Regions from separate parts of the Halorhodospira sp. 9622 genome, predicted to be linked through region 4. Evidence: predicted binding sites of a transcription regulator. Region 4 holds the regulator's gene; each other region holds the start of a gene.
What was found. The regulator sigma-54, encoded in region 4, starts transcription at its own class of promoters, with help from an activator protein. The targets are predictions, from matches to a motif close to TGGCANGNTNCNTGCTT.
Positions count from the first base shown of each region.

Region 1: a site for sigma-54 is predicted at 4,831-4,847, ahead of fliL (flagellar basal body-associated FliL family protein). Genes of this name have one in related genera too.
Region 2: a site for sigma-54 is predicted at 4,786-4,802, ahead of nifH (nitrogenase iron protein). Genes of this name have one in related genera too.
Region 3: a site for sigma-54 is predicted at 3,487-3,503, ahead of LRG07_RS08820 (P-II family nitrogen regulator). Genes of this name have one in related genera too.

Region 1 covers NZ_JAJNRE010000019.1:200-7,100, forward strand. The annotation lists partial or broken gene LRG07_RS10405 (flagellar hook-length control protein FliK) at 1-805, shown strand, start outside; gene LRG07_RS10410 (metal ABC transporter permease) at 796-1,596, opposite strand; gene LRG07_RS10415 (ATP-binding cassette domain-containing protein) at 1,596-2,195, opposite strand; gene LRG07_RS10420 (metal ABC transporter substrate-binding protein) at 2,309-3,208, opposite strand; gene LRG07_RS10425 (zinc-regulated TonB-dependent outer membrane receptor) at 3,244-4,608, opposite strand; gene fliL (flagellar basal body-associated FliL family protein) at 4,873-5,325, shown strand; partial or broken gene fliM (flagellar motor switch protein FliM) at 5,338-6,300, shown strand; gene fliN (flagellar motor switch protein FliN) at 6,480-6,901, shown strand, end outside.
Region 2 covers NZ_JAJNRE010000009.1:74,510-81,513, reverse strand. The annotation lists gene nifB (nitrogenase cofactor biosynthesis protein NifB) at 1-438, shown strand, start outside; gene LRG07_RS07095 (nitrogen fixation protein NifQ) at 435-1,028, shown strand; gene nifV (homocitrate synthase) at 1,028-2,173, shown strand; gene nifW (nitrogenase-stabilizing/protective protein NifW) at 2,185-2,520, shown strand; gene LRG07_RS14050 (nitrogen fixation protein NifZ) at 2,520-3,485, shown strand; gene LRG07_RS07070 (SIR2 family protein) at 3,463-4,350, shown strand; gene nifH (nitrogenase iron protein) at 4,862-5,737, shown strand; gene nifD (nitrogenase molybdenum-iron protein alpha chain) at 5,751-7,004, shown strand, end outside.
Region 3 covers NZ_JAJNRE010000013.1:43,018-50,021, reverse strand. The annotation lists gene LRG07_RS08845 (Rrf2 family transcriptional regulator) at 1-70, opposite strand, end outside; gene LRG07_RS08840 (SirB2 family protein) at 126-512, opposite strand; gene LRG07_RS08835 (TorF family putative porin) at 792-1,451, shown strand; gene LRG07_RS08830 (YifB family Mg chelatase-like AAA ATPase) at 1,499-3,010, opposite strand; gene LRG07_RS08825 (accessory factor UbiK family protein) at 3,071-3,352, opposite strand; gene LRG07_RS08820 (P-II family nitrogen regulator) at 3,577-3,915, shown strand; gene LRG07_RS08815 (ammonium transporter) at 3,952-5,196, shown strand; gene LRG07_RS08810 (hypothetical protein) at 5,340-6,122, shown strand; gene LRG07_RS08805 (ATP-binding cassette domain-containing protein) at 6,132-6,737, shown strand; gene fetB (iron export ABC transporter permease subunit FetB) at 6,734-7,004, shown strand, end outside.
Region 4 covers NZ_JAJNRE010000012.1:66,130-73,133, forward strand. The annotation lists gene pmbA (metalloprotease PmbA) at 1-313, shown strand, start outside; gene LRG07_RS08470 (HPr family phosphocarrier protein) at 335-610, opposite strand; gene LRG07_RS08475 (PTS sugar transporter subunit IIA) at 607-1,011, opposite strand; gene rapZ (RNase adapter RapZ) at 1,008-1,871, opposite strand; gene LRG07_RS08485 (HPr kinase/phosphorylase) at 1,868-2,413, opposite strand; gene LRG07_RS08490 (PTS sugar transporter subunit IIA) at 2,386-2,856, opposite strand; gene hpf (ribosome hibernation-promoting factor, HPF/YfiA family) at 2,900-3,226, opposite strand; gene LRG07_RS08500 (RNA polymerase factor sigma-54) at 3,269-4,723, opposite strand; gene lptB (LPS export ABC transporter ATP-binding protein) at 4,764-5,489, opposite strand; gene lptA (lipopolysaccharide transport periplasmic protein LptA) at 5,494-6,021, opposite strand; gene lptC (LPS export ABC transporter periplasmic protein LptC) at 6,008-6,571, opposite strand; gene LRG07_RS08520 (HAD family hydrolase) at 6,575-7,004, opposite strand, start outside.

The sequences.
Region 1 (6,901 bases), on a different contig from region 4:
ACTGGTTGGTGACTCGACCGGGGAGGGCGCCGAACAGGGCGGGCTGACCGCCATCGCCGCCAGCGCCTCGGTTCTGATCGGCAGCGCGCCCGGCGATGAGGCCGATGCGAAGCGCGGCAGCGCGCTCGGCGATCAGATCGTCCGCGAGCTGCGGGCCGGCGGCCTGCTCAATGCCCCGGTGGGTGGGCTGGACTTGACCGGCGGGCAGACCGGCAGCCAGGGCGGGCAGAGTGGCGGCGGTGAGCGTAGCTCGGCTGCCGAGGCGCTGCTGCAGGCATTGCAGTCGGGCCAGCGCGGTCGGGACGAGGGCGCCGCTCGTGGCGAGTTCAGCGGACTGCTGGCTGCCGCCCAGGGGCTGGAGGGCAGTCAGCGCGGCGGCGGCCTGCAGTTCACCGTGCAGCAGCCGGTGGGTCAACAGGGTTTCACCCCCGCTGTGGGCGAGCGGGTGGTGTGGATGGTCAACGAGAATGTCCAGCAGGCGCGGCTGCAGCTCAATCCGCCCGGCCTCGGCCCGCTGGACATCCAGGTCAACGTCGGTGACGAGCGCACCACGGTGAACATCACCACGCACAACGCGGCCACCCGCGAGGCCCTGGAGCAGGACCTGGAGCGGCTCAAGCAGTTCCTGGCCGACCAGGGTCAGGGGGAGGTGGACGTGAATATCTCCCAGGGCGACGGCGGTGAGGACGAGACCGATCCCGACGGCGGTGAGTCCCTGCAGGCCGCCGAGTCAGAAGGCGAGGATGCCGGGGAGGCCGCCGCAGCCGGCAGTAGCGGCCGCGGGCTGATCGACCACTACGCCTGAAGCCGCCCGCCCAGCCGCCCAGCAAGCAGGCGCAGCGGCGCCACGGCCGCCGCGATGCCCACCAGGACCGTGGCAAAGGGCAGATCCAGCGCCATGGCGGTGACGAACGCCGCGGTGTAGATCGCAGCGGCCAGCCCCGCCGCCCAGGCCACGGCGCGCCGCCATCCGCCCGCCAGGGCGAAGGCCAGCCAGGCCGGGATGAAGACCAGGGCGAAGGCGGCCATCACCCCCATCACCAGCGCCGTGATCGCCACTACCGCCGCGGCGATCAGATCGAAACCGAGCGTCACCGGCCACAGCGGCTTGCCGTTGGCGGCGTCGTGGCCGGGGAAGAGCTCGTGGCGCAGCAGCCGGCGCGAGATGATCGGCAGGAGCACGGCGGCGGCACCGGCGACGATCAGCGTCGCCCACAACTCCTCGGCACCGACGAAGTAGAGCTGCCCCTCCATCAGGTTCTCGCCGAGGAGCTTGGCGTGGTAGGTCATCGAGGCGCCGAGCATCATCGCCGCCCAACCGAAGAGGATCAGCCAGGCGTAGACGTCGTTGCCGGTTCGGTGCAGGGCGCCCTTGATCGCCACCGCCACGGCGCTCGCCGCCAGGGCCGCGGCCAGCGGCGGGGCGCCGAGCAGCAGGCCCGCCACGCCGCCGGCGCCGGCCAGGTGGGCGAAGCCCAGGGCGGCCAGCCACTCGCCGCGCAGGCGCAGGTAGAGCCCGACCACCGCCACCGCCACGGCGGCGGTCAGCCCGGCGAAGAACGGCAGACGGAACAGGGGGTCGAAGAGCAGTTCCATTACGCGGCCGTCTCCGTTCGCTGCAGATGCCCGCCCGGCTCCAGGGTGATCACCCGGTGGCAGACCTGGCGGATGAAGTCGGCGTCGTGGCTGATCACCAGCGCCCCGCGCCCGGCGTCCAGGCGATTCAGTCCCTCGATGAGCAGCTGCCGGCCACGGGCGTCCAGGTTGTTGGTGGGTTCATCGAGGAGCACCAGGGCCCCGGGGTGGCCGAGGACGGACCAGACCAGCAGGCTCTGGCGCTGCCCGCCGCTGAGGCGGTCGATGCGCCGGCGCAGTAGCGGCTGCAGCGGCTCGGGCAGGGTGGCGGGGTCGGCGCCCATCAGCGTCAGGAGCTCGTCGCCGCGCAGGGGCAGCTCGCCGCCCTGGTACGGGGCCTGGGACTGGCAGGCGATGCCGGCGCCGGCAGCCGTTTTGGCCTGGCCGCCGAAGCGCTGCGCCTGGCCGGTGAGGACACTGAGCACCGTGCTCTTGCCGCAGCCGTTGGGGCCGGCCAGGCCGATCACCTCGCCGGGGTGGACCTGCAGAGAAACCGGGCCGACCACCGGCTCGCCGTAGCCAGCCCGCAGCTGTTCGATCTCGAGAAGCGGTTGCGCCACGAGATGGATCCTTGTCGTGGGGAAGAACGACCCGGGCGGGACCGTGCCCCGTCCGGGTCGCGTCATGGTAAGGGGCGCGGTACCGGCTGGCCAGCCGGTACCGCCGGGTCGGCTCAGGAGGCCGGCGAGGCGATGGCCTCAACCAGCTCGTCGATGACCGCGAAGTAGTCGTCGGCATCGCCGTCCACCGGGACCTGGGTGGGCAGACTGTAGTAGGACCAGCCCAGCTCCCGCTCGATGAACCGGGCCCCGTCCGCCGGCTGGAAGTCGGCGAAAAGCGTTACGCCCCGCTCGTCCGCCAGCTCATTGACCAGCCGCCGCAGGTGGCGGGCGGTGGGCGGTACGCCGGGCAGCGGCTCCAGGTAGCCGTGCAGGGGCACGTCCAGGCGGTGCACCAGATAGTCGATGTCCGCGTGGAAGACCAGCACCCCGGGGGCGTCGGCGACGCGCTCCTCCCAGCCGGGCAACCGCTCTTCGACGGCGGCCTGGAAGTCATCGGCGTTGCTGTAGAAGTGCTCGGCGTGCTCCGGGGCCAGGTCGCCCAGCCGCGAGGCCAGGGCCTGGCCTACCTCGGCCATGCGGACGGGGTCCAGGTAGACGTGGGGGTTGCCCGCCGGGTGGACATCACCCCGGGCGCGGTCGGCGTGACCGGTCTGGCCGATCAGCTCCACCTGGGCGGCGGCCTCGAAATAGCCGTCCTGGCCGATCTGCACGTCCGGGTTGTTGGCGCCGCGGATGGCGGCGGGCAGCCAGCCCTCCTCCAACTCGGCGCCCACCGAGACCACCAGGTCGGCCCCGCGCAGGGCGGCCATCATCGACGGACGCGCCTCCAGGTAGTGGGCGTCCCGGTCCGGCGGGGCCATGGTGGTGACCTCCACATGATCGCCGCCGACCTGCTGGGTGATCATGGCCATGTTGGTGGTGGTCGCGGCCACCTGCAGCCGCTCCGCCGCGGCGGGGCCGGCGGCGAGGGCGGTGGCGAGGACCGCGGTGGCAAGGATGCGCTTGAACATCATTCGACTCCCTCTGCGATTGCGGCGCGGCGCGCTCAGAACGGATGGGCGCCGTGGGCGCCGAGGCTCAGGTTGTACTGGAGCATCGCCTGCCAGGCGTCTTCCCCGTGGTCGTGTCCGTGCCCATGCCCATGCCCAGCGCCACCGGCGAAGTCGGAGTAGTTGACCTGAGCCCGGATGTACGAGAAGTGCGACGGGTAGAAGGTCACGTTGGCCGCGTAACGGTAGCTGGTGTCTAGGGCCTCGATCTCATCGTGCCCGAAGGCGTCGTTGGTGATGCCCAGGGCTTCGGCGCGCAGGCCGGTCCGCCAGCGCGGGGCGATGCCGTAGACCGCCTGGATGTAAAGGCCGTCCTGCTTGCTGGTGCCGGCGTATTCGAAATCTCCGTCGTCATAAAAGTCGGCTTCGATGTTCCGGTAGAAGTACTCGCCCTGTACGGTCCAGTCGCCCTGGCCCTTATAACCACCGGCGTCGTAGCGATAGATCGCGTCGAGGCCGGCGAACCAGCTGTCGCCGTCCCAGGCGTCCTCGTCGTCGATATCGCCCTTCTGGAAGGCACGGGCGTAGCCTGCGGATGCCCCAAGCTGCGCGTTGTGATTGTAACCGAGGTTCGGTCCCCACTTGGCGAAGGCGGTCCCGAGGCGCGGGCCGGAGACATCGTCGAAGCCGTGGTCGTGCCCCTCGTACGGGGCGATTCCGCTGCTCTCACCTTGCAGAGTCTCGACACCGAACTTCAGGTAGGTGCGGGTGGGCGCCAGCCAGTTGAGCTGCACGCCGGTCTCCTGGATGCCGTGGTCGCCGAAGAGGTGCTCGCTGACCAGCGGGCGGTCCACGAAGTCCCACTCGTGGGGGTGCTGGCTGTTGATGTAGCCGATGTCAGAGAGGAACCGGCCGGCCTTCACCTGCAGGCCCCACGGCAGGCTGCGGGTGGTGAAGTAGGCCTCCTCGAGGTCGATGTGGTCGGTGCCCTCGATGACCAGCATGGCGAAGGCGTCGAAATACGGGTCCACCGAGGCCTCGAAGGCGATTTCCGTCTCGCGCAGCTGGAAGCCGTCCTCAATGCCGTGGGCGTGGTCGTGGCCATGACCGTGCCCGTGGCTGTGGCCCATGCCGAAGCCGCCGGGATCCCCCACGTGGCCAGAGAACTCGTTGCCGTAGACGCCGTCCAGGATCACGGAGATGGACGGATTCATCAGTGTGCCGGCGCCGATCTGCTCGCTGGAGGCGGTGGCCCGCTGCATCGGGCCGGGGTCGGCGCTGACGGTGGGTTCCGGTCCCTGCTCGACGGTGGGTTCGTCGGTGGGCGACTGGGCGTGGGCACTGCCGAGCAGCAGGGCTGCGCCGCCCAGACCGGTGGCCAGCAGGGCCGATCGGCGCCATTGGGCGTGGTATCGTGACATGTTCGGGCTCCCCTGGATTGAGTGACGCGCCGGGCGGTTGTGGCCGCTGTCGCGCTGCTGTGGTCAAGTTCCCGGCGCTGGTGGCCGATAGCACAAGAGAGTCCACAGCGGCCGCCTCCGGCGTCCAGTGCAATCTAGTTGCAAATGCAACAAGGCGTCAACAGGCGTCGCCGGCGGGTGATGCGGTAGCATGGGGAGTCGGCAGCAGCAGCGCCGGCGTCACGGCACAGTCAGTGCATTGATAGGGCACGGGGAGGCATACCAGTGCCGAAGATTGTCTACATATTCATGGGGATCATGGCGTTGATGATGGTCGTGACCATGGGCACCGTGGGGGCCCTGGCGTTCGGCTACATCACGCCGCCGGGCATGCATGCGGACGCAGAGCCCGACCTGGGGGATCCGCAGTACCTCAAGCTGGAGCCGCCTTTGACCGTCAATTTCGAGCGGGGTCAGCGGATCAGCTACCTGCAGGCCGAGGTCGAGGTCATGGCGCGCACCGACCAGGCGCTCGAGGGCGTGGAGCGGCACATGCCGGTGATCCGCAACAACCTGCTGATGCTCTTCGCTGATCAGAGCTTCGAGGCGCTCAACACCCGGGCCGGGCGCGAGGATCTGCGGCACGCCTCGCTCGAGGAGATCAACGACATCCTCGATGAGCGCGGGATCGAGGGCGAGGTCGAAGCGGTCTACTTCACCAGTTTCGTAATGCAGTAGCGGGCGGTCGTCATGTCGCAGCAGGATATCCTCAGCCAGGACGAGATCGACGCGCTCCTCCACGGGATCGACGACGGCGACGTCGACACCGAGGACGAAGAGGATACCGGCGAACTCCGGCCGTACACCTTTACCGCCGAGGAGCGCATCGTCCGGGGCCGGATGCCGACCCTGGAGATGATCAACGAGCGCTTCGGGCGGCTGTTTCGCATCGGCCTGTTCAACATGCTCCGCCGCACGCCGGAGGTCTCGGTCACCGGCGTGGAGATGATGAAGTTCGGCGAGTACGTCCACACCCTGTTCGTCCCCACCAGCCTGAACATCATCCGCGTGCCGCCGCTGCGCGGCTCCGGTCTGTTCGTGATCGACCCCAAGCTGGTCTTCCTGGTGGTGGACAACTTCTTCGGCGGCGGCGGGCACTTCTACCTCAAGGTGGAGGGGCGCGAGTTCACGCCCACCGAGCAGCGGGTTATCCGGCTGATGCTCGATCAGGCCTTCGATGACCTGCGCGAGGCGTGGAACCCGGTGCTCGGCGTGGACTTCGAGTACGTGAACATGGAGGTCAACCCGCAGTTCGCCAACATCGTCAGCCCCACCGAGGTGGTCGTCGTGAGCAAGTTCCACGTCGAGCTCGACGGCGGCGGTGGCGACATCCACGTGACCCTGCCGTACACCATGGTCGAGCCGATCCGCGAGATCCTCGACGCCGGCGTGCAGTCCGATCGCAACGACGTCGATGACCGCTGGGCCAAGGCGCTGCGCGAAGAGATGAAGACCGCTCCGGTGACCATGCACAGTACCCTGGCGCGCTCGGAGATCACCCTGCGCGATCTGATGCACCTCAAGGCCGGGGATGTGATCCCCATCGAGATGCCCGAGCGGGTGGTGGTCGAGGTCGAGGAGGTGCCGGTCTTCTACGGTACCTATGGGGTGTGCGAGGGCCATGCGGCGCTGCGTATTGACGAGAAGGTGCAGGCGCCGGAGCGCGAGACACTGCTGCCGGAGCGCGACCAGGTCCGCCGCGAGGAGCGCGAACGGGACGAGGAGCCGGTTCAGCAGCGCATCAACCGGCTCACCGCCGAGCAGCGCAGCGGCGCCGAGGAGTCCCACGAGGCGCCGGAGCGCCCCCAGAGCAGCCAGAGGGTGGATGAGTCATGAGTGACGAGAACGACCGGCCGTCGGCCGATGACGACTGGGCCGACGCCCTGGCCGAGCAGAAGGGGCAGGGCGAGCAGGAGGGAGAGCACATCGACGACGAGGCCCTGGCCGAGGAGTGGGCGGCCGCCATGGAGGAGGGCGCCGAGGCCACCGAGACGGCCGGTTCGGGCGGTCGGGAGAGCGGCCAGTCCGGCGCTGCCGAAAAAGGCGGCGGCGGCCGATCGGTGGATCTGGACGAGTTCGATCCGGCCGCCACGCGCGCCGCCGGCGAGGATGACCAGAACATCGATGTCATCCTCGACATCCCGGTGACGCTGTCCATGGAGATCGGCCGGACGCAGATCAGCATCCGCCACCTGCTCCAGCTCAACCAGGGCTCGGTGGTGGAGCTCGACCGCCTGGCCGGCGAGCCCCTGGA
Region 2 (7,004 bases), on a different contig from region 4:
CTCGCCGGCATCGAGGCGCTGGCCGCCCGCGGCGTGCTGGTCAAGGTCAACTCGGTGGCCATCCCCGGGATCAACCATCAGCATCTACCTGTCGTTTCCCGGGCGGTCCGCCAGCGCGGGGCGTTCCTGCACAACGTCATGCCCCTGATCTCCGACCCCAGCCACGGTACCTACTTCGGCGAGATCGGCCAGCGCGGTCCGAGCGACGCCGAGCTGCTCGGCCTGCGGGCCGCCTGCGCCAGTGATATCGCGGTGATGAGCCACTGCCAGCAGTGCCGTGCCGATGCCGCCGGGCTGATCGGCGAGGACCGCGGGGCGGAGTTCAGCCGGGCCCGGGTAGCGGGCCGGTCGCTGGATCCGGAGGCCGTGCGCCGACGCCAGCAGGCCACCTGGCAGGAGCTGGAGGAGCAGCTGCGGGAAGAGGAGGGTACGCCATGAACCGCACCCATTCGCTGCCGCCCGAGCCCGATGGGCGGGCCTTTGCCCCCTACACCTGCGGCGGGCTGTTGGCCGAGGCCACCGGCCTGCCCAATGATCGCGCGCTGGGCCGGCTGGTGGCCGCCTGGCTCAGCGGCGAGAGCGTCCTGCCGGCGTGGATGGGTCTGGAGCCGGGCGAGTACGTGGCCATGATGGGCCGCCACTTTCCCAGTGTGGGCGCGGTGACCCCGTTCCCCGAGCCGACGACGCTCTCGCAACCGCTGGCCGACGAGCAGGCGGATGTCGCCGACCTGCTGCTTCGCTACCGCCGCGGCGCCGATCGCTCGGAGCGCTGGCTGGCGCGCATCGTCGCCGCCGGCTGTCTGGGCCGGGATCATCTCTGGCAGGACCTGGGGTTGCGCTCCCGTGGGGAGCTCACGGCGTTGATGGAAGACGCCTTCCCCGCGCTCTGTGCGTTGAACGACCGCGACATGAAGTGGAAGAAGTTCCTGTACAAGCGGTTGTGTGAAGAGACCGGAATCTATACGTGCCGGGCGCCGTCCTGCGACGCCTGCAGCGATTTCGCCGAGTGCTTCGGGCCGGAGGAGTGATGGGCGCGGTGGTGATCGACGATACGACCCTGCGCGACGGCGAACAGTCCGCCGGCGTGGCCTTCACCCGCGCGGAGAAGTGTGCCATCGCCGCGGCGCTCGACGGGATCGGCGTGCCCGAGCTGGAGGTGGGCATCCCGGCCATGGGGCCCGAGGAGCGGGCCGACATCCGGGCCCTGGTGTCCGCCGGGCTGTCGGCGCGGTTGCTGGTTTGGGCGCGCATGCGCGAGGCGGACCTGCGGGCGTGTGTCGGGCTGGGGGTCTGGGGGGTGGACGGCTCTATCCCGGTCTCGGATCAGCAGATTGCGCACAAGCTCGGCCGCGACCGCCGCTGGGTGCTGGGTCGGATCGATGCATGGGTGCGGCGGGCGCGGGCCGAAGGGCTGGCGGTGAGTGTCGGCGGCGAGGACGCCACCCGCGCCGATCCCGATTTCCTCGTCGAGGTCGCGCACTGTGCGGAGGCGGCCGGGGCGCGCCGGCTGCGCATCGCGGATACGGTCGGCATCGCCGAGCCGTTCGCGGTCCACGAGCTCTTCCAGCGCCTGCGCGCGGCCACCGGCCTGGAGCTGGAGATGCACGCCCACGACGACTTCGGTCTGGCTACGGCCAACACCCTGGCCGCCGTCCGCGGCGGTGCCACCCACGTCAACACCACCGTCTGCGGGCTGGGCGAGCGTGCCGGCAACGCCGCGCTCGAGGAGGTGACCCTGGCGCTTCATCGGCTCTGTGACCGGACCACCGGGGTCGACGCCGCCGGCCTGACCGGTGTCGCGGCACTGGTGGAGGCCGCCTCGGGCCGGCCGGTGCCCTGGGGCAAGAGCGTGGTCGGCGCCGGTGTCTTTAGCCACGAGGCCGGGATCCACGTGGACGGGCTGCTCAAGGACGCCCGCAACTACCAGGGTCTGGATCCGGACGAGGTCGGGCGGTGCCACGAGCTCGTCCTCGGCAAGCACTCCGGCACCCGCGGGGTCCAGGCGGCGTGCCGCGAGGCCGGGGTGAGCCTGGACCGCGAGCAGGCCCGGGCGCTGCTGCCGCTGATCCGCCGCTGGAGTGTCACTCACAAGCGTGCCCCCAGTGCCGCGGAGCTGCGTGCGCTGGTGGCGCAAGGGGCGGCCGCGGCCGCCGAGGATGCCGTCGAGGTGTAGAGGAGGTTGCCATGAAGTGGTTGGAGCCACTGGAACCGGAAAACGAGGAGGGCCTGGAGGGCGCGGAGGCGTGGTTCGAGGGCCTCGGCGTGGCCTACGATCCACAGCTGCTGCGGGTCTACCGCTTGCATATCCTGCAGCGCTTCCACGACTACGCCAGCGCCGAGCCGCCGGCGACACCCGATGAGGCCGAGGGGCAGGCCCGGGCACTGCTGCAACGCGCCCACGACGACTTTGTCGGCTCCGACGCCCGCAGCCAGGCCGCGCTGCGCATCCACCGGCAGGTGGCCCGGGGGGCGAGCGGCGAGGTCCCGGTGGCTCGAATCGGCCGTGGAGGATTCGGCTGATGCTGTCGCGGTTCCGGATCGGCGCGGCGGTGCGGGTGGCGCGCAACATCCGCAACGACGGCACCTACCCCGGCGTGGCCCGCGGTGAGCTGCTCGTCCCCCGGGGGAGCGTGGGTTACGTCCGTGATGTGGGGACCTTCCTGCAGGATCAGATCGTCTACAGCGTCTTCTTTCTGGATCAGGACCGCATGGTCGGCTGTCGCGAGGAGGAGCTCATGGATGCAGCCAGCCACTGGGTGGAGACCCGCTTCGAGTTTCGCGACCGCGTCACGCCCACGCGGCGGCTCGCCGTCCATGGCGAGGTGGTGGCCGAGCCGGGTGCGGTGGGCGAGATCATCCGCGTCCTGCGCGATGCACGCACCGGGCCGGCCTACCAGGTCCGCTTCCCGGGGCGTACGCTGCAGGTTCCGGAGCACGCCCTGGCGCCGCTGGCCGCCGAGGTGCCGGAGGTCACCGACGAGGACGTGGAGCGCTTCTACCGCGAGCATCCGGAGCGCTTCCAGCGGGACGAGACGCGCACCGTGCGCCATCTTCTGATCACCATCAACGACGAGTTCCCGGAGAATACCCGGCAGCGGGCCTGGGCGCGGGCGGAGAAGCTGGCCGGGAAGCTGGCGGACGACCCGCGGGGCTTTGCCGCCGCCGCCGAGCGCCACTCCGAGTGCCCCAGCGCCCTGCACGGCGGGCTGGTGGGCCGGGTGGCGCGGGGGCAGCTGCATGAGGAGCTGGACGCGGCCCTGTTCGAGATGGCCGCCGGCGAGGTGCGCGGCCCGGTGGAAACGGCGATGGGTCTGCACGTGCTCCTCTGCGAGACCGTACACCCGCCCGACGTTGCCCCGCTGGATGACGAGCTGCGCGAGCGGATCCGCGGGGCCCTGCAGGAAAAGCGGGCCCGCCAGGTCCAACGGGATCGGGCGCGGGCCGGCCAGGGAGGGGAGAACCATGAGCCATCCGGGACTGGATGACGAGCGTATTCGCCGCTGGACCCACGGCTTCGCCGACGGCAGCGTCGTCCCGGTGCTCGGGCCGGGCGCGCTGGACGGGGCGTGTCACCCGGAGACCGGCGATGCCATGCCGGCAGACAACGAGCGGCTGATCCTCGCGCTGAATCAGGGCAAGCCGATGTCGCCGGTGCTGATGCACGAGTTCTCGCGGGCGGCGATGAAGGTCGAGCAGGATCACGGACGCCCCTATCTGGAGCGTTTTCTGCGGACCTGCTTCGGCGAGGTCCCCTGGACCCGGGCGCCGGTGATCGACTGGCTGGCGCAGCAGCGGCCGGCCTGGGTGGTGGATCTCAACCGGGATACCCAGCTCCAGGACGCCTGGGCCGGCACCCCGCACCTGCTGGTTCAGGGCGTCGCACGGGTCACTGGCGGGCGACGCTATCGGGTCTTCCGGCACGACAGCATCGGCTACCACGAGCTCCACGACGAGGCGGCCGAGTCGCCGCCGTCGCCGGCGGGTCCGATCCTGTTCAAGCCCCTGGGGTCGCCCCGGCCCGAGCCGAGCTTCGTTGCCTCGGACGCCGATTTTGTGGACTACCTCACCGAACTGATGGGCGGCTTTGCCCTGCCGCGGTTCCTCAAGGAGCGGCGCCGGGGCGTGCGCTACCTGAGTCTCGGGGTTCGCTTCACCCGGGATACCGAGCGCATGCTCTTTACCGAGATCACCCAGGAGGCCGGCGAGCCCAAGGGCTGGGCGTTGTTGCCCGCCACGGCCGGCAAGGAGCGGCGCTACCTGGCCCGCCACGGTGTGACCGTGATCGAGGCCTGCGCCCGCGATCTGGCGGCGCGGGCCGTCGGCGTCGCCTCGTCGCCCCAACGCGCCTGAGCGTCGCTCGTCCCGTCGGAGGGGGTGGCATCCGGATTGCGTTCGATCAATAATGACGACCGGTGCCACACAACCTGTCGATGAGGAGCAGGGGCGATGCGACGCAAGTGGATCCCCGGCCAGCCGGATGAGCCCTACCAGGTCCTCGCCTTCAGCGACCGCGGTCACACCACCGTCTTCAGCGAGCACTGAAGCATCCCTCCTGTCGGTCGGGGAGCGGTTCTTCCCCTTGTCCGCTCCCCGACAACCCCCGGCCGATCATGTCGGACTTGCCACGGGCCTGCGGGCCGTCCCGGATCGTCGGGCCGGGCCCCCGGGGGTGTTCGCCCTTTCTTTGCTGATCGTTCTTAGTCTTCCTATAAGTCTTTTGGATCAACGGGTTGCGTAAACGCGGCGGGTCACCTTCGGCGCAGCGGGTCCGTCGTTGCCCCCTGCTGGCACGCCGGTTGCAAAACCCGGGTGCGAGCCGCTGAGGCGGCCGACGTAACCATCGGTCAGGAGGGATTAACCCATGAGACAGGCAGCAATCTACGGCAAGGGCGGCATCGGCAAGTCCACCACCACGCAGAACCTGGTGGCGGCGCTCGCCGAGAAAGGCAAGAAGGTGATGATCGTCGGCTGCGATCCGAAGGCCGACTCCACCCGCCTGATGCTCCATGCCAAGGCGCAGAACACGGTCATGCACCTGGCCGCCGAGGCGGGCAGCGTCGAAGACCTTGAGCTCGAGGACGTCCTGCAGGTCGGCTACGGCGACACCAAGTGCGTCGAGTCCGGTGGCCCGGAGCCGGGGGTCGGCTGCGCCGGCCGCGGCGTGATCACCGCCATCAACTTCCTCGAGGAGGAGGGCGCCTACGAAGACGACCTGGACTTTGTCTTCTACGACGTCCTCGGCGACGTGGTCTGCGGCGGCTTCGCCATGCCCATCCGCGAGAACAAGGCCCAGGAGATCTACATCGTCGTCTCCGGCGAGATGATGGCCATGTACGCGGCGAACAACATCGCCAAGGGCATCGTGAAGTACGCCAGCTCCGGCGGCGTGCGCATGGCCGGGCTGATCTGCAACTCCCGCAACACCGACCGCGAGGACGAGCTCATCGAGAACCTCGCCAGCCGGCTGGGTACCCAGATGATCGGCTTCATCCCGCGGGACAACATGGTCCAGCACGCCGAGATCCGGCGCATGACGGTTATTGAGTACAACCCGGAGTGCAAGCAGGCCGACGTCTACCGCGAGCTGGCGGACAACGTCATCAACAACACCCAAATGGTCGTGCCCACGCCGCTGGGCATGGATGACCTCGAGGACCTGCTCATGGAGTTCGGCATCCTCGAGGAGGAGGACGAGTCCATCGTGGGGCAAAAGGCCGACGAGACCGCCTCGGCGTAAAGGGGGAGAGCCAATGAGCAGCATGACGCAGGATGAGGCCCAGGCGCTGATCGAGGAGGTCCTCGAGGTCTACCCCGAGGCTACCCGCGAGGAGCGCGCCAAGCACCTGGCCGCCGTCGGGGCCGACCAGCAGCCGAGCAAGTGCGTGACCTCCAACCGCAAGTCGGTGCCCGGGGTCATGACCCAGCGCGGCTGCGCCTACGCCGGCTCCAAGGGCGTGGTCTGGGGGCCGATCAAGGACATGGTGCACATCTCCCACGGCCCGGTGGGCTGCGGCCAGCTCTCGCGGGCCGGCCGTCGCAATTACTACACCGGCCACACCGGTGTGGACACGTTCGGCACCATCAACTTCACCTCCGACTTCCAGGAGCGGGACATCGTCTTCGGCGGTGACCCCAAGCTCGAGAAGATCATCGACGAAGTCGAGATGCTCTTCCCGCTCAACAAGGGCATCACCGTGCAGTCGGAGTGCCCCGTCGGGTTGATCGGCGACGACATCGACTCGGTGGGCCGTCAGGCCACCGAGCGCCTCGGCAAGCCGGTTATCCCGGTGCGCTGTGAGGGCTTCCGCGGGGTCTCGCAGTCGCTCGGCCACCACATCGCCAACGACACCATCCGCGACCACGTCCTGGAGAACCGCGACGGCGACGGCCACCAGGCCGGGCCCTACGACGTGGCCATCGTCGGTGACTACAACATCGGCGGCGATTGCTGGGCCTCGCGCATCCTGCTCGAGGAGATGGGCCTGAACGTGGTTGCCCAGTGGTCCGGCGACGGCACCCTGGCCGAGATGGAGAACACGCCCAAGGTGCAGCTCAACCTCCTGCACTGCTACCGCTCCATGAACTACATCTGCGAGCACATGGAGAAGACCCACGGCATCCCGTGGATGGAGTTCAACTTCTTCGGTCCGACGCGCATCGCCCAGAGCCTGCGCGAGATCGCTGCCCGGTTCGACGAGACCATCCAGGCCAACGCCGAGGCCGTCATCGCCAAGTACCAGCCGATGATGGACGCGGTGATCGCCAAGTACCGGCCGCGGCTGGAGGGCAAGAAGGTGATGCTCTACGTCGGCGGTCTGCGCTCGCGCCACGTCATCGGCGCCTACGAGGACCTGGGCATGGAGGTGCTCGGCACCGGCTACGAGTTCGCCCACGACGACGACTACGACCGCACCTACCCCGAGCTCAAGGAGGGGACGCTGGTCTACGACGACGCCAACGCCTTCGAGCTGGAGCGCTTCATCGAGCGGGTCCAGCCGGACCTG
Region 3 (7,004 bases), on a different contig from region 4:
GCTCGCCCTGTGCCGCCCCAAGGGCGAGCAGGACCCGCAGGGCGTAGTCGCTGTGTCGGGTTAGACGCATGATCCGGCTCCGTTCGCTGCCCCGGACACTATAGCAGCGCCCGGGGCCATCCGGATCAGCCCAGGCCGACGATCAGCAGCGGCTCGCGGGTGATGCTGTAGAGGTAGAGGTAGCCGAAGACGGCGATGCCGCCGATGAACGCCGCCATGCGGATCTGCCGGGTGCGGCCTCGGCGCAGGGCGATCACCCCGAGGACGATGTAGGCGATCAGTCCGAGCAGCTTGACGGTGAGCCAGCCGTCGACGAAGGGGTACTGGGCGATCATCACCATCAGCACCACTGCCGTCAGCAGCAGCACGGTGTCGGCGACCTGCGACGCCACCCGCAGGACCTTGTTCTCGAGCGCTGCAGAGCCACGGAACATCAGGATCCCCCGGGCGATAAACAGACCGAGACTGACCACGGCGGCCAGCGCGTGCGTCGACAGCAACACCTGGTGCATTCCTACCCCCTCGCGTCGTCCGTTTCGAAAAGAGGCTATTCTTCCTGCCGGTCGGGCCCGGCTGCAACCACGCACAACGCGCGCACCCCTTCGGTGCGCGCGCCGTGCGCTCCTGGTGCAGGCACGCCGCCGCGCGCGGGCGCGGCACCCAACCTCCCGCTTAACCCCTTGTTCCACCTAGCACGGCCGGACCTGGCACACCCCCTGCATGAGCACCCTGCGCGCCGCCCGTGGCGGTGGCCGCCCCTGACCCACGGATACAGCATAAGGTGCCCGACCATGAAAAAGCCTTTCCCGCTAGTCGCCGCCGGCGGCCTGCTCCTCGGCCTCTCCGCCAACGCCCAGGCCGAGGAGATCGGCGCCGGCTGGAGCCTCTCCTCCAACGTGGCGATCACCTCCAACTACCTCCTTCGCGGTGGCTCCGAAAGCGACGAGGACCCAGCCGTCCAGGGTGGCTTCGACCTGGACCACGAGAGCGGCTTCTACGTCGGAACCTGGGGCAGCAGCGTAGTGCTAGGTGCGGACACCACGGAGATCGACTTCTACGCCGGCTACGGCTTTGAGGTCGCCCCGGGCTTCGACCTTGATCTGGGTGTGGTGGCGTATACCTATTATCCCGAAGGGGATGCAGACGACGAAGAGATCTACGCTGGGATCGCATCGTCCATCGGGGAACTCGACTACGATTTCTATCTTTACTCCAACGACGAGCCGGATATCGTCGGTGAGCTCAATCTCGCTTACCCGGTACCTGGTGGGGTTTCGCTTCTCGGCCAGCTCGGTTTCGTCGAACCGGACGAAGATAATGGCGATTACGTCTACTATGCCGTCGGCGCCAGCTACTCGTATCAGACCCTGGATTTCAGCGTCATGTGGACGGATACGGACGAATCCGGCAGCGATGACCAGTTCGCGGTCATGGTGTCCCGCTCCTTCTAGCCGCACCCCCCTGCACCCGGGGGCGCCGGCCGGCGCCTCCGGTCGGGTTACCCCGCCCCGCCACGCTTCTCCAGCCCCCGCCGCAGCCCGACCGCCTCGGCCACGTGGCGCCCCTCGATGGGGTCGACCTCGTCGAGATCGGCCAGCGTCCGCGCCACCCGCAGCAGGCGGTGGTGCCCGCGCGGCGACAGGCCGATAACCTCGGTGGCCCGCTCCAGCGTCGCCTCGGCCTCTGGCACCAGTGCGCAGGCCGATTCGAGGGCCTCTCCGGCCAGTTCGGCGGCGATCACCCCGGAGCGCTGCCGCCGCCGCTCACGGGCCCGAGCCACCCGTTCGGCCACCACACCGCTCGGCTCGGCCGCCGGCGCGGCGGTCAGTTCCCGGGCACTGAGCCGCGGCACCTCCACGGCGATGTCGAAGCGATCCAGCAGGGGGCCGGTCATCCGGTCGCGATAACGCGCCACCTGTTCCGGCGTACAGCGACACACCCCGCGCGGATCGCCGTGGTAGCCGCAGGGGCAGGGGTTCATCGCCGCGACCAGCTGGAACGCCGCCGGGTAGGTCACCCGGGCGTTGCTGCGGGCGATACTCACCTGCCGGGCCTGTAGGGGCTCGCGCAGCGCCTCCAGGGCGTTGCGCGGCAGCTCCGGGAATTCGTCGAGGAAGAGCACACCGCGGTGGGCCAGGGAGACCTCGCCGGGACGCGGCGGCTGCCCGCCACCGATCAGGGCGGCGGCGGAGACGGTGTGGTGCGGAGCGCGAAAGGCCGGCACCCGCCAGGTGGCCGGATCCACCCCCGCGCCGCTGACCGAGCGCACCGCGGCCGCCTCCAGCGCCTCGGCCTCCGGCAGCGGCGGCAGCAAACCCGGCAACCGCTCGGCGAGCATGCTCTTGCCGGTGCCCGGCGGCCCGCTGAGCAGCAGGTTGTGGCCGCCGGCGGCGGCCACCTCCAGCGCCCGGCGCGGTCCGGCCTGACCGCGGACCTCGGCCAGATCCGGACCCCGGGGCCGCTGCTCGGCCGCCGCTGCCGACCCCACCGGGGGCAGTGGATCACGGCCGTCCAGGTGGTCGAGGACCGCCAGCAGCCGCTGCGCGGCTATTGCCCCCTGCGGATGGACCAGGGCGGCCTCGGCGCCGTCGCCGGCGGGGATGATCAGCCGCCGGCCGGCGTCGCGGGCGGCGCGGGCCGCCGGCAGGGTCGCACCCACCTCACGGAGCTCGCCGCCGAGGGCCAGCTCGCCGATGAACTCCAGCGAATCGAGCTCGCCGTGGACCTGCCCCGAGGCGGCCAGGACGCCGACGGCGATGGCTAGATCGAACCGGCCCCCGCCCTTGGGCAGGTCCGCGGGGGCCAGATTGACGGTGACGCGGCCGACGGGGAACTGCAGGCCGCTGTTGATGATGGCGCTGCGGACCCGGTCCCGGGCCTCGCGCACCTCGGCCCGCGGCAGGCCGACAAGTGAGAACGCAGGCAGCCCCTGCGCCAGGTGGACCTCCACCCGGACCTCGGGGGCCGACACGCCGAGCGCCGCCCGCGCCCGGGTTACAGCCAGTGCCATGGAACCCTCCCTGGTTCGTGGGGCACACGCGATGGTCAGCGGGGCATACCGCCCCGCCGGTTAGCCGTCGCTGCCGCCGGCAGGACCGCCCGGGCCGCCGCCCTGGGCCTTCTCCAGCTCGGCAACGCGGCGGTTGAGTTCCTCGAGCTGGGCCCGGGTCCGTGCCAGAACCTTGGCCTGGGCGTCGAACTCCTCGCGGGTCACCAGATCCAGCCGCGAGAAGCCGGCCTGCAGCGAGGCGCGGACGTTCTTCTCCACCTCGTCGTGGAACTCGCGCACGCCGGCCGGCAGGCTTGCCGTGAGCTTCTGCGCCAGTTCGTCGATGGTTTTCTGATCGATCATCGCCTTTCCAACCCTGTGGTCACGCACCGAAACCGTGCAGCGGCGCCATTTTCGCCCCCGACTGGTGCAGGGGTCACCGGGCCGCCGGTCTGTTCCCCCCGGCGTGGCGCGGTTTCGCCGTCGCCCCGGGGCCCTGGCACGCCTCCTGCAACATCCCTGATGACCGCAGCCGCATCCACTCGCCGCTGCGGCTCCGTACAACGCGTACAACGAGGACGACGCTCATGAAATTGGTAACGGCAATCATCAAGCCTTTCAAGCTCGATGACGTCCGCGAAGCGCTCTCCGCCATCGGGGTCCAAGGTATCACGGTCACCGAGGTGAAGGGCTTCGGGCGTCAGAAGGGACACACCGAGCTCTACCGCGGTGCCGAGTACGTGGTCGACTTCCTGCCCAAGATGAAGCTGGAGATCGCCATCGACGACAGTCTAGTGGACCGCGCCTGTGACGCCATCCGCCAGGCCGCGAACAGCGGCAAGATCGGCGACGGCAAGATCTTCGTCTTCGACGTCGAGCAGGCCATCCGCATCCGCACCGGCGATACCGGCACGGACGCGCTGTAACCGGCCCGCCCCCACTCAACGCAGAGGACCTGAACCATGGAAGACGTAGTCGAACTTGCCTACGCCCTCGATACTTTCTACTTCCTGCTCTCGGGCGCACTGGTCATGTGGATGGCCGCCGGGTTCACCATGCTCGAGGCCGGGATGGTGCGCGCCAAGAACACCACGGAGATCCTGACCAAGAACATCGGGCTCTACTCCATCGCCGTGATCATGTACATGCTCATCGGCTGGAACCTGATGTACGAGAGTTCGGGCAGTCTGCTGCCCACCTTCAGCTTCCTGCTGCCTGCCAGCGAGCCGGTCACCGCCGAGATGGCGCGCAGCGGCGAGGCGACGGAGTCCTACTTCTCGGACTTCTTCTTCCAGGTGGTCTTCGTGGCCACGGCCATGTCCATCGTCTCGGGTGCCGTGGCCGAGCGGATGAAGCTCTGGTCCTTCCTGATCTTCGCCGTGGTGCTCACTGGCTTCATCTACCCGATCCAGGGGCTGTGGAGCTGGGGCGGCGGCTTCCTCGACCAGATGGGGTTCTCGGACTTCGCCGGCTCGGCCATCGTCCACATGGCGGGTGCCTCGGCAGCCCTGGCCGGTGTCCTGGTCCTGGGTGCGCGTAAGGGCAAGTACGGCCCCCGCGGCGAGGTGCGGGCCATCCCCGGCGCCAACCTGCCCCTGGCTACCCTAGGCACCTTCATCCTCTGGCTTGGCTGGTTCGGGTTCAACGGCGGCTCGGAGCTGTCGGTCTCGTCGGCGGGTGCGGCCAACGCGGTGGCGACGATCTTCATGAACACCAACCTGGCCGCCGCCGGCGGTGTGGTCGCCGCCCTGCTCCTGGCCCGCGCCCTGTTTGGCAAGGCCGACCTGACCATGGCCCTCAACGGCGCCATCGCCGGTCTGGTCTCGATCACCGCCGGGCCGGACACTCCCTCGCCCCTGCTCGCCGCGATCATCGGCGGGGTCGGCGGCGTCCTGGTGGTCTTCTCCATCGTCGCCCTCGACAAGCTGAAGATCGACGACCCGGTGGGCGCGATCTCGGCCCACGGCACGGCCGGCATCTGGGGCATTCTGGCGGTGCTGCTCTCCAACCCGGACGCCACCTTCGGCGCCCAGATCGCCGGGATCCTGTCCATCTTCACCTTCGTCTTCCTGGCCAGCCTGGTGGTCTGGCTGATCCTGCGCTTCACCCTGGGCATCCGTGCCAAAGAGGAAGACGAGCAGAAGGGCATGGACGTGACCGAGTGCGGGATGGAGGCCTACCCGGACTTCACCGCCGGGCGCAAATAGGGCAACCGATCCTCTCCTCCTCTCCCGAACGGGAGACCTTGCGGGCGCTTCGGCGCCCGCTTTTCTTTGCTACGGGGGTAGACGGAACCGCTATCCTGTACGCTGCGTGCCAGCATCCAAGTCCCCGTTCCGAGGAGAAAACCATGCATTCCAAGTGGATCCCGTGGACCTGCGCCGTCGCCGCCGTGGCCGGCGCCTCGGTCGCCAGCGCCGCCGACCACCGGCCGATCACCCTCTCCAGCGTCCCGGTAATCGGCACCGACAACACCGAGCTCTTCGGCCACGCGGCCTATGAGTTCGGGCGCGAGGCTTCCGACGGACCTGCCCAGAACGCCGACACCGGCACCGGCGACTACGACAACCTGCGCCTGGGCCCGCTGGGCTTCCGCTACGGGCTCACCGACGACTTCGAGTACGGCGCCTACTTCAGCTTCGTCAGCAACTCCGACGACGACGACGGCGCCCCGGACGATTCCGGCCTGGAGGGGATCACCGGCTTCGCCAAGCTCCAGCTCAACCGGCACTTCGCCCTGGAACTCGGCGCCCGCGCCGGCGGGGCCGACGACGTGGCCCCCTACCCCAACGACGGCCTGGACTTCTACGTAAACCTACCCATGCAGCGCGACCTCGGTCCGGGGCTGGTCTACGGCGAGTTGGGCTACACCATCCAGGACCAGTTCGACAACATCGTTGACGATTCCTTTTTCAACTGGGGCATTGGCTACGCCCACCCCCTGGATACCGGCACCAACCTCAACTTCGAGCTGCGCGGCGACGAGAACCCCACCGGTTCCAACCACATGGATCTGATTGTCGGCGCCGGACTGCAGGTCGAGCAGGTCCACCTGCGCCCCTACGTCGGTCTGGGGCTCTACGACGCCAGCCCCGATGTCTCCTTTGGCATCGGCGCCAGCCTGCCGCTCTAGGGCGTCGGCTTGGCTGCCGAGCCACGCCTGACGGTCCGCGATCTGCGCTGCGCGGTGGCGGCCTGGCCACGGCTTGCGGTGCCGGCCGGGGGCTGCGCCGCCCTCGCCGGCCCCTCCGGCTCGGGCAAGAGCCGGCTGCTGCGCGCCATCGCCGACCTCGACCCCAATGACGGTGCGGTGCACCTGGACGGCAGCCCGCGGGACGCCTACACCGGCCACGCGTGGCGTCGCCGGGTCATCTACCTGGCCGCCGACTGCGCCTGGTGGGCCGAGACCGTGGGCGAGCACCTGGCCGCCGTGGAGAGCGATACCCTGGCCGAACTCGGCTTCGATGCCGACGTGGCGCAGTGGTCGGTGCGGCGGCTGTCCACCGGCGAGCGCAGCCGCCTGGGCCTGGCCCGGGCGGTGGCCCTGCAGCCACGGGTGCTGCTCCTCGATGAGCCCACCGCCAACCTGGATACGGCCACCACCGAGGCCGTGGAGCGGGTGATCGGTGAGCAGCGCCGGCGCGGGCTGGCCATCGTCTGGGTCACCCACGACCCGGAGCAGGTCCGCCGCCTGGACGCCCACCGCTTTACCATCCGCGACGGGATCGCCGAGGAGGGGGCGCCGTGACCCAGGAACTGATCCGCCTCGAACCGCTGGATCTGGTCATCGCCGGCGTCCTGGTGGTGGCCCTGGCCGGGTTTTCGTGGGCCGGGCGCCTGGGGGTGGAGCGCTCACTGCTGATCGCCGCAGCACGCACGGTGATCCAGCTACTGCTCGTCGGCCTGGTCCTGGAGACGCTCTTCGCCCACGCCACGCTCTACTGGGTGGCGCTGATGGGCGTGGTCATGCTGCTGGTCGCCGGCTATGAGGTGATGGCCCGGCAGAAGCGGCGCT
Region 4 (7,004 bases):
CGTCCACAACCTGGAGGTCAGCGGCGGCGATGAGGACTTCGACGCCCTGCTCCGGCGCATGGGCCGCGGGTTGGTGGTCACTGAGCTGATGGGCCAGGGGGTCAACCTGGTCACCGGCGACTACTCCCGTGGTGCCGCCGGTTTCTGGGTGGAGAACGGGGCCATCGACCGCCCGGTCCAGGAGATCACCATCGCCGGCCATCTGCGCGATCTTTTTGCCGGCATCCAGGCGGTGGGCGGCGACGTGGACCGGCGCGGCAACATCCGCTGTGGCTCGATCCTGGTCGAGGAGATGACCGTCGCCGGGCAGTGAGCGTCCGGTGCCGGGCGCGGGTCAACCGTGCTCGGTCTCGCCGAAGCCCTCGGCCACCAGACGGGTTAGGGCCTCGAGGGCGGCCTCGGCGTCCGCGCCCTCGGCCTCAATGGTGATCGTGGCCTGATGGCCGGCGGCGAGCATCATCAGTCCCATGATGCTCTTGCCGTTGACGCGCTTGTCCCCGTAGCGGACGTGGATCTCGCTCTCGTACTCGCTGGCGATGGTCACGAAACGGGCGGCGGCTCGGGCGTGGAGTCCGAGGCGGTTGGTGATGGTGGCTTGTTGCTCGATCATGACGGCGGGGCTCCTTCACCGACCGCGATGATGCCGGCTCGGCCGCCGGCAGCGGCGGATTCGGCCAGTTCGTCGAGGGATCGCCCGGGGTAGTTGAAGACGCGCAGGAGCATCGGCAGGTTCAGGCCGGTGACCACCCGGCAGTGGCGGTCGGTGCCGGCCGCCACGGCGACGTTGGAGGGGGTGGAGCCGTAGGCGTCGGAGAGGATGAGGACCCCGGCCCCCTGGTCGAGCCGGGTGATCAGGGCGCCGGCGCGTTCGAGTAGCTCGTTGCGCTCGTCCTCGTTGAAGACCTCCAGCGACTCGGTCTGCAGCGGGCAGATGCCGAGCGTGCGCGAGGCCGTGGCCAGGATCTCCGAGCCGATGTGTCGGTGGGCGACGATGAGCAGTCCGACCCTCATGACAGCTCCCGGTGGCGCAGGGTCACGTGGCTGCAGTCAGCCTGCAGTGCTGCGGCCAGCCGCTCGGCGAGGTAGACCGAACGGTGCTGCCCGCCGGTGCAGCCGATGGCCACGGTCAGGTAGCTGCGCCCTGACTGCTGATGGACCGGCAGCCAGTGGCGAATCATCGTGTCGATCTGGTCGAACAGGGTCTCGGTTTCGGGCTGCGCCTCCAGGAAGGCGCGGACGCTGTCATCGCGGCCGGTGTAGGCGCGCAGCCGAGGCTCCCAGTGTGGATTGGGCAGGCAGCGGGCGTCGAAGACGTAGTCGGCGTCCGTGGGGATGCCGTGCTTAAAGCCGAAGGACTGGACCAGCACCGACACGCCGCTGCGCTCGCCCGCGACCCGCTCGGAGATCAGCCCGCGCAGGTCGTGGACCGTGGTCCGCGAGGTGTCGATACTCCAGTCGGCCACCTCGCGCAGCGGTTCGAGCAGGGCGCGCTCGGCGCGCAGGGCGTCGGCCAGCGGCTGATCGCCCTCGGCGAGGGGGTGGCGCCGCCGGGTCTCGCTGTAGCGGCGCATGAGGATGGCGTCTTCGGCGTAGAGGAACAGCACCTCGGTGGCGATGCCCTGCTCGCGCAGCGCAGTCAGCGTCTCGGGCAGGCGCTGCAGGTCGCGGGGCGGGTTGCGGGCGTCCAGCCCCACCGCGAAGCGCTCGCCGGTGGGTGCGTCGCGATTCTGCGCGTAGCGGGCCAGCTCGCCGATCAGGCTCACTGGCAGGTTATCGATGCAGTAGTAACCGGCGTCTTCCAGGGTGTGCAGGGCGACGCTCTTGCCCGAGCCCGACAGGCCGCTGACCACGATCAGGCGCAGTTCGCTCATGCCGGCACCCCGTGGTTCCGGCCGCTGCGCTGGTGTGTTGCGACCTCCGCGACGAGGCGGCCGGCGGCGGCCTCGATCAGCGGCGCCAGCGGCCGGCGTTCGCTGTCGGTCAGGGTCACCCGGGGTAGGGCCAGGCCGAGCAGTTCGCGGTGATCGCGCCGGCCGTGCAGGGCGGCCTCGGCTTCGGTGGGGCCGGGAGCGCGCTGGAGCTGGATGCACAGAGCCACGGCGGTCTCGCTGCGCAGCGCCGCGGGGCCGTAGAGTTCGGTGATGTCCACCAGGCCGAGGTCGCGCAGGTAGAGCAGCCCCCGCCCCTGCTGCGGACCGGCGCCGAGCAGGCGGTCACCGTCGCGGCGCAGCTGTACGGCGTCGTCGGCCACCAGGGCGTGACCACGGTCGAGCAGCGCCAGGGCGGCGTCGCTCTTGCCCACGCCGCTGGGGCCCTCCAGCAGGATCCCGCGGCCGTGGACCGCCATCAGCAGGCCGGGGATGACCGGCCGGTTCCCGGCCGCGTTCACGATGGGTCGGCGTGCGACTGCCATTCGCGCAGGGCCATCTGCAGCTCGTCCCCGTCCGAGGAGCGGCGCAGCCGCTCGCACAGGCTGCTGTCGCTGAACATCTCGGCAAGGCTGGCGAGGATCTGCAGGTGCTCGTCGGTGAAGTGCTCGGGTACGACGAGGGCGAAGAGCAGGTCCACCGGTGCCTTGTCGAAGGCGTCGAAATCGATGCCCCGGTCCAGGCGGATGAGGGCCCCGATGGCGCGGTCGATCCCGTCGATGCGGGCGTGGGGCACGGCGACGCCGTGCCCCAGGCCCGTGCTGCCCAGTCGCTCACGGGCCAGCAACCGGTTGCTGATCTCCCGGGCGTCGAGGCCGTCGCCGCTGGCCCCGATCAGCTCGCCTATGCGCAGGAGCACCTGCTCCTTGTCCTCGATGCCGCTCTCGCAGCGAACACGTTCCGGCGTGATGAGTTGCTCGATGTCCATGGAGTGTCCGATCGGCTGGCCCGCTGAACCGCGTCCCGCCGCCTTAAAAGTTGGCCTTGAGGGACGCGCCCTGCCGTCGCTGATCGACGGCCTTCTCTTTGTGTTTCAGGACCTGACGGTCAAGCTTGTCCACGAGCACGTCAATGGCTGCATAGAGATCCTCCTCGATGGCATCGGCAAAAACGCGCCCGCCGCCACCCCCGATGTGGATGACCGACTCGGCCTTCTGCTGCTTCTTCTCCACCGTGAGGATCACCTCGGTATCGATGACGTGGTCGAAGTGGCGCTGGATGCGTTGCATCTTCTCGTTCACATGCGCCCGGAGGGCCGGGGTGATCTCGACATGATGCCCACTGAGCTTGATCTGCATACCGCCTCCTGAACCCCTTTGCCGCCGGCGGAGCCGGGGGCCTCAGCGCCCCCGGGCCTCCCTGCGCTCCGCCGACGATGCGATGGACAGGGACTCCCGGTACTTGGCGACCGTCCGACGCGCCACCTGGATCCCCTCCTCATGAAGGATACGCGCAATCGCGCTGTCACTCAGCGGTTTTGCCCGATCCTCCTCGGCGATCAGCCGGCGGATCCGCGCCCGGATCGCCGTCGCCGAAGCCTCTCCGCCGTCGCTGGTCTGCACGTGGCTCGAGAAAAAGTACTTGAACTCGAAGGTGCCCCGCGGGGTGTGCATGTACTTGTTGGTGGTGATGCGGGAGATGGTGGACTCGTGCATCTCCACCGCCTCGGCGATCTCGCGCAGAACCAGTGGTTGCATCGCCTCCTCGCCGTGGTCGAGGAACCCCTGTTGCCGCTCTACGATGGCGCTGGCCACTTTCAGCAAGGTCTCGTTCCTGCTGCGCAGGCTCTTGATCAGCCAGCGCGCCTCTTGGAGATGGTTGCGCAGGCAGTGGTTGTCCGCGCTGCGGTCCGCTCTGCGGATCAGGCTGGCGTAATACGCGTTGACGCGCAAGCGGGGGGCGGTCTCGCCGTTGAGTTCCACCTGCCAGACGCCGTCGCGGCGCACGACGAGGACATCGGGGATGATGTAGTCCGGGGTTGTGTCGCTGATCTGCGAGCCCGGGCGTGGATCGAGGCTCTGGATCAGACCGAGGATGCCGCCGAGGGCATCTTCGCCGACCCCCAGGGCGCGGCCCAGGTCGTCATGGCGGCGTTCGGCGATGAGCTCCAGGTGGTGGAGGAGGGCGTGCTGCGCCTCCGCACGCCAGGGCGTGTCCTCGGGAAGCTGCTCGAGCTGGACGCACAGCGCTTCCTGAGGGTCGCGGGCGGCAACGCCGGTCGGGTCGAGCCGCTGGACACGCTGCAGGACCGCCTCTAGCTCCTCGGCGCTGACTTGCTCGTCGGCCGGACAGCCGGCCAGCAGATCCTCGGTGCTCTGGGTCAGGTAGCCGTCGTCGCCGACGGCGTCGACGATGACCTCGGCGATGGAGCGCTCCCGGGCGGAGAAGGCCTCGAGCTCGATCTGCGCGTGCAGGTGCTGCTGGAGGCTGTCGGAGGCGGCCGGCCGGTTGTCGAGGGTGTCGCGCTGCGCACCCTCGTCGCCGGGGGCGCTCAGTGCCGTGCTGCCGTCGTAGATGTCGTCCCAGGAGGTGTCCAGGGGCAGGTCTTCGGGGATGTCCTCGCCGGCGGGTTCGCTGGCCGGTGCCTCGTCCTCGTGGGGTTCCGTTTCCTGCTGCTCCTGCTCCTGCCCGGGCTCGGCCTCCTCATCGAGCTCGAGCATGAAGTTCGACTCCAGGGCCTGCTGGATCTCGGTGCGCAGCTCCAGGCTGGAGAGCTGCAGCAGCCGGATGGCCTGCTGCAGCTGCGGGGTCATGGTCAGCTGCTGACCGATGCGTAGCTGAAGCGACTGCTTCATGGCCGTGTCCGTTGTGCTTGAAGCATCCGTAGTCCGTCACTCACAGGCGGAAGTCCTCGCCCAGGTACACCTCGCGTACCCGCGGGTTGGCCAGCACGCTCTCGGCGTCCCCGGCGGCCAGCACCTCGCCGTCACTGAGGATGTAGGCGCGTTGCACGATGCCCAGCGTCTCGCGCACGTTATGGTCGGTGATCAGCACGCCGATACCCCGTTGCGCCAGCTGGCGGACGATCCGCTGGATCTCGCCCACCGAGATGGGGTCGACCCCGGCGAATGGCTCATCAAGCAGTATGAACCGCGGATTCGCCGCGAGGGCGCGGGCGATCTCCACGCGCCGGCGCTCGCCCCCGGACAGGGCGATCCCCGGGGAGTCGCGCACGTGGGTCACGCCGAACTCCTCGAGCAGGCGATCCAGCTCCTGCTCGCGCTCAGTGCCGTCCAGGTCGTCGCGCAGCTGCAGGATGGCCCGTACGTTATCCGCAACGCTCAGTTTACGAAAGACCGAGGGTTCCTGGGGGAGGTAGCCGATGCCCAATCGGGCCCGGGCGTGAATGGGCAACCGAGTGAGGTCGTCGCCTTCCAGGGTGATTCGCCCCTCGTCGGCCTGCACCAGGCCGACGACCATGTAAAAGCACGTGGTCTTGCCGGCCCCGTTGGGGCCGAGCAGGCCGACGATCTCACCGTCGGCGACCTCCAGCCCCGCGCCGTTGACCACGGTGCGGCCGCGATAGCGCTTGCTCAGCCCCTCCGCGCGCAGCGTCACCAACGGGTCATTCCTCCTCGCGCCGTGCCGGATACAGGATGGTCCGCGCCCGCTGCCCCTCGGCGCCGCGGGCCTTCATGACCTGCCCCTCCAGGTCGACGTCGATGGTCTCGGCGGTGACTTGATCATCCCCCTGCCAGAGATGTGCATCGCCCTGGAAATGGGCACGTTCGGGACCGCGGGAGTAGTACTCCATGCGTTTCGCCTCGGCATGCACGGGGCGAGGCTGGTTCTCGGGGTGGTCGCGGTAGGTGGCCGGCGTGCCGTCGACGTAGACGTGGCTCAGGTCGCCGTCCTCGTCGGTGTAGACCTCCATGCGATCCCCGGTGATGCGCATCTCGCCCCGCGTGAGCACGGCGTCGCCCTCGTAGACGCTGACTCCGGCGACCGCGTCGACATCCACCCGGTCGGCCTCCAGTTCGATCGGTGCCTCGTCGCGCTGGCCCACGGCCGTTGCCGGCAGGGCAGCGGCGAGCAGGGTCGCGGCGACGAGCAGTCCCACGCGGATACGGCTGGCGGCGTCAGTACGCTCCATACGACCCCCGGACGTCGGCGTGCAGGCGCAGGCGATCCGCGCGGTAATCCAGGGTCATCCCGGTTCCGCGCAGGGTGCCGGCCGGCTCGCGAGCGGTGACCGCCTCGACGGTGCGCGCCTCGCCGGCGCGCAGGTCCACCAGCAGGTTGTGGGTGTTGATATCCAGCGGCGGACGCGCCTGCTGGGCCGGACGACGGATGTCCACCTCTTCGAACAGGCGGACTTCCCCGCCCTCGCGTTCGGCGATGCCGAAGGGGGCGCGGGCCTCCCAGAGGACGCCGTCGCGAGAGCGCATGCGCAGGTCGGGGTCGATGATCTCGAGCTCGCCGCGGCCGGGGAAGTGCTCGCCGGTGCGCCCGGAAAGGGCCGCACGGCGCTGCCCCTGCTCGTCGAAATCAACCATGGTAAACCCCTCGAGGAAGAAGTCCGGGCGCTCTTCGGGAGGGGCAGCGGTCTCCGGGGCCGGCGGCGCCGGGTCGCGGGTAAGCAGCAGACCGAGGAGGACGGTCAGGGCGAGGGCTGCTAGGGGGTAGAGGGAGCCGCGGCGCATGGCTCAGCCTTCCGCCCGGCGCAGCATCGGTTCAAGGTGGCCCTGGGCGTGCAGGATCAGCTCGGCCACCTCGCGCACGGCGCCGCGCCCCCCGGGGCGTGCAGTGACCCAGTCGGCCTGGGCGTGCAGCTGGGGGTGGCCGTCGGCCACGGCGACCCCGAAACCGGCCCGGCGGATCGCCGGCAGGTCGATCAGGTCGTCACCGGTGTAGGCGCACGCCTCCGGGGCGAGCCCGAGGCGCTCGGCCACCTCGGTCAGGGCGTCGCCCTTGTCCGAGCGGCCACGCAGGACGTGGCGGACCCCGAGCTCCTCGGCCCGGCGCATGACCGAGTGCCCCCCGCGGGCGGTGATCCAGCCCACCTCGATACCGGCGTCCTGGAGCATGCGCAGCCCCTTCCCGTCGTGGATGTGGAACGCCTGCAGCGGCTCACCG